Regions from separate parts of the Streptomyces sp. NPDC015131 genome, predicted to be linked through region 1. Evidence: riboswitches for the same ligand, from Rfam matches in the RefSeq annotation. Region 1 holds a riboswitch; the other holds the start of a gene.

Region 1 (2,194 bases):
CCCGCCCCACGCCCAGGGCGAGCAGCGTCACCGCGACGGACAGCCCGGCCCGGTCCTTTCCGGCCGCGCAGTGCATCAGCACCGGGACGCTGTCCTCGGCGAGCGCGTGGAGGACCCGGCTGTGCTCCCCGGTGCGCTGCGTGATGATCTCGCGGTACGAGGCCGTCATCCGGGCCGCGCCCTTGCCGTCCGCCAGGATCGAGCGGAGCTGGTCCAGGTCGCCGTCGCGGATCATGGTCCAGAACTCGGCCCCGTCGGCCGGGTCGGACAGCGGGATGTTCACATTCCGTACGCCGGGCAGCTCGACGTCCGGGCCCTCCAGCCGCTGGTCGGCCGCGTTGCGGAAGTCGAAGATCGTGTGCAGGCCCAGGGAGGCGAGGAAGGCGGCGTCCTCGCCGGTGGCGTGGGCGAGGTGCCCGCTGCGGTAGAGCCTGCCGTGGCGCACCCGTCGGCCGTCCGCGGCCGGAAGCCCGCCGACGTCACGGAAGTTGCGCACCCCTGTCAGCTCGGGCTCGGTCGGCGGGGCCTGCGGCGGCTGCTGCGTCACGGGGGCTCCTTGACGTCTCTGCGGTCGGCGTCCACCGCCGACGATGTCGCGGTCCGACGATACGACATCGGTGCGTCGGGCAATCAATCCCGGCGCATGTCGCACATCCGTTGCCCTTCCCGAGGTCAGCGCCCCGGCGGGCGTGGCGGGGCGCCCGGCCGCGAGGGTGGCGCGGGGGAGGATGTGATGCCTTACGTCCGCTCTGTACCGCTTGCGCCGTATGTTCCCGCCCGCCGCCCGGTGTCTCCGCTGCCTCCACCCGCCCGCGCGGGGCGGGGGTATAGGGGCTCTCGTTGCTGAATGGTGCTTCTGTCCGTTTCAGGGCAATAGGCATAACCTGCCCCGGTCGTACGGGAGATGGCGGGAGCCACGTGAGCAGCGTCATAACCGTGACGGTCCGTGGCGAAAGGCGAGGGCGAAATGCCGTGCCCGGCAACGGAATTCATGATCCGTAATTTACGGAGGGTGACCGCCGTTCCGGCCCCGCCGTACCCCCCGGAATGCCCGGCCGAATTCGGCGGCTTGTTCACGCCGACCCGGCTCGCTTACGGTCACGGCAATCCGGCCGGACCGCCGAGTCCTGCCACCGGCCGGAATTCGCACCCACCCACGCGTGGCAGGAGCGGGGGACCCAGGTAGTACGCCGGGACCGGATCAACTCCGGAACCGGCTCGGGGTGAAGTCGCGCCCATGGCGCGGCCGGACAACTCCAGTCCGAACCCGACAGCTCACCTCGCAGGCGCCGGAGAGGAAATCGCCATGCCCGCGAAGGGTAAGCACCGCCGTCCCAAGTCCAGCACCATCACGCGTGGTTTCGTCGCCGCCGGCACCGGAGGCGCGGCCATCGCCCTCCCGCTGTTCGGCGCCACCGGCGCGCACGCCGCCGAGACCGCCGCCCCGGCCGCCGCTCCGCAGGCCGTCACCGCCGCCGCGACGTCCGCCGCCCCGGCGCAGAAGGCGGCGCCGCGCACGTACACCGTGGTCGCCGGCGACCACCTCTCCAAGATCGCCCACGACAAGAACGTCAAGGGCGGCTGGAAGAAGCTGTACGAGGACAACCGCCAGGTCATCGGCGAGGACCCGGCCCTGATCCTCCCGGGCATGAAGCTCACCCTCGGCGCCAAGTCCACGGCCGCCCCGGCGAAGCCCAAGGCCGAGGACACCAAGGACTCCGAGGCCCGCGCCTCCCGCTCGGAGGCCCGTGCCGAGGCCCCCGCCCAGGCCGCCGCCCCGAAGACCAGCGGCTCCGGCTTCACCGCCCCGGTCGACGCCGGCGTCACCACCCCCTACCGGGCCTCCGGCTCCAGCTGGTCCTCCGGTTACCACACGGGTGTCGACTTCTCCGCCTCCTCGGGCACCCCGGTGAAGGCCGTCGGCGCCGGCACCGTCGTCTCGGCCGGCTGGAGCGGCTCGTACGGCAACGAGGTCGTCATCAAGCACGAGGACGGCAACTACTCGCAGTACGCCCACCTCTCCTCGCTGGCCGTCTCCTCCGGCCAGACGGTGAGCGGCGGCCAGCAGATCGGCCTGTCCGGTTCCACCGGCAACTCCACCGGCCCGCACCTGCACTTCGAGATCCGCACCAGCCCGAGCTACGGCGCGGACATCGACCCGCTGGCCTACCTCCGCCAGCACGGCGTCTCCGTC
Region 2 (2,194 bases), on a different contig from region 1:
CTGGTCGGCGAAGGTCTCCTCGTCGATCAGCTCGTTCTTCAGGTTGGAGATCTTGGCGCTGAACGACTTGGGCGGGAACTTCTTCGGGTCCAGGTCCAGGTCGCGGCAGACCAGCGCCATCAGCCGCTTGGAGTCGGCGGCGTCGTAGATCGAGAAGGACGAGGTGAAGCCGAGCTTCTTCGACTCGCGGCGCAGGATGCGGACGCACGCGCTGTGGAAGGTCATGACCCACATCGCGTTGGCGCGCGGGCCGACGAGCTGCTCGACGCGCTCCTTCATCTCGCCGGCGGCCTTGTTGGTGAAGGTGATCGCCAGTATCTGGCCGGGGTGGACGTGCCGGGTGGCCAGCAGGTGGGCGATCCGGTGGGTGAGCACCCGGGTCTTGCCCGACCCGGCACCGGCGACGATGAGCAGCGGGGACCCGGTGTGCACGACGGCGGCGCGCTGCTGGTCGTTCAGCCCGTCCAGGAGGGCGGCGGCGTCGACGACCGGACGCGGGGCGCCGTCGCGGTAGTGGCTGTCCCGGGCCGGGGGCACGTCGAAGTGACCGCCGAAGAGGTCGTGCGGGACCTCCTCCGGGGCCGGGCCGTGCCCGGGGCCCTCCCGGTCCTCGGGGGGCGGCGGGGGCTCCTCGGAGGCGTGGTTCCGGAGGTCCGCCAGGAAGCTGTCGTCAAAGAGGCTGCTCATCGCCTATCGAGTCTAGGCGGCCCCACTGACAGCCGTGGACGAACCGGCAAGAGGCCCGAATCGTCACGCTCCGCACCGGCCCGGCGACATCACGCCAAGGTCACGAAAACGTATCGGGCATATCGAACATCATCCTTCACAGCACCACCACAGTTTGGCTAGCGTGCTCGCCCAAGCGGTCCGTTTTCGCATCGGCGAACCACGCCGGTCGGACCGCTTACGCCGAATTCGTGCTGCCCTCCGGGGCAGTTCGGAACCGGGGACCCACCACGTACGACTCGTACGACCGAGGTGAATCGGCCCGCCGCCCTCGGGCACGGCCGTAGGGCACCTTCCGTTCCGCCCGAACCTGACAGCTGACCCGGTAGGCGGTCCACGGAAGGAGATGCCGGCCTTGGCGTCGCATCGCAAGCCGCGCGCAACGCGCACCTTGCACACCCTGCATGCCCACTCGCCCGCCGTCGGGGTCACGACGGCCGCCGCGCTGGCCTCGGTCACGCTCCTGTCGTCACAGGGCGCGACCGCCGCCACCGCCGCTCCGGGCGATCCGGACCGGGGGCCGACGGTCGAGGAGGTACAGAGAAAGGTCGACGACCTCTACCGGCAGGCGGGTACGGCGGCGACGCAGCCCGCGCGGACCGCGCCCCCGCCGCCGCGGGCCGTCCCGCGGCAGCGCACGGGCGGCGGAGGCGGTGACCGGACCGGCGGGGAGGCGCCCCGGGGCGGCGGCGAGAGGCTCGGCGGCCTGCCGGTCGGAAGCGGCCTGGGCGGCCGGAGCGACGTGAGCGGCCTGAGCGACCTGAGCGACCTGAGTGACACGGGCGACCTGAGCAGGACGGGCGGGAGCGGGACGGCCGGGGCCTTCGCGGGCGGGAGCGGGACGGCCGGGGCCGGGACCGGGGTGTACGCGGAGGGTCCCACCCTGGACAGGGCTTTCGCAGACGGGGCTTTCGCGGACGGAACCTTCGGCGACGGGGCGTTCGCGGACTTCGGGGGCGGGCCGCTCACGGACGCGACGCCCGCGGGCGGCACGCTCGTCGCGGGGGCGCCGGGGGACGTCCTGGAGGGCGCCCCGGAGGCGCCCGCGCCCGGCGCGCCGGCGTACGACCCGCTCACCGGCCTGGCGCCGGTACCGCCGATGCCGCCGGCGCCGACCCTGCCGCTCCTGCCCTCGCAGCCCGGGGCCGGGCCGGTGGACGAGCACCTGCCCCCGCCCGTGGCGAGCGAGCGGGTGCCCGAGGCCGACTGGGCGGCACCCGCCACGCACGCGGCGCCCGCCACGCATACGGCGCCCGGGCCCGAGGCGGACGCGGCGTCCGAGGCGCAAGAGTCGCTCCGTACCACCAAGCAGACCACGCAGCGGAAGCTCGCCGAGGCCCGCGCGGTGCTGGCCCGTGCGACGGCCGGGTCCGCACCGGCCCGGCGAACCGAGCCGTGCCACCCCGAACCGAACCGGGCCGAGCCGACCCCGACCGAGCCGAACCGGGCCGAGCCGTGCCGCCCCGGC

What was found. A riboswitch is a leader RNA that binds a small molecule or an ion and turns the genes downstream of it on or off. The one in region 1 is predicted to bind cyclic di-AMP.
Region 2: it holds a riboswitch for cyclic di-AMP, as region 1 does, so the genes downstream of both, ACF08D_RS14520 (C40 family peptidase) here and ACF08D_RS03965 (peptidoglycan DD-metalloendopeptidase family protein) in region 1, are expected to answer to the same signal.

The regions. Positions count from the first base shown of each region.
Region 1 covers NZ_JBIBVB010000001.1:962,317-964,510, forward strand. Annotated here, with positions in the region: gene ACF08D_RS03960 (tyrosine-protein phosphatase) at 1-547, opposite strand, end outside; cyclic di-AMP (ydaO/yuaA leader) riboswitch at 1,142-1,302, shown strand; gene ACF08D_RS03965 (peptidoglycan DD-metalloendopeptidase family protein) at 1,307-2,194, shown strand, end outside.
Region 2 covers NZ_JBIBVB010000003.1:727,404-729,597, forward strand. Annotated here, with positions in the region: gene pcrA (DNA helicase PcrA) at 1-687, opposite strand, end outside; cyclic di-AMP (ydaO/yuaA leader) riboswitch at 898-1,074, shown strand; gene ACF08D_RS14520 (C40 family peptidase) at 1,082-2,194, shown strand, end outside.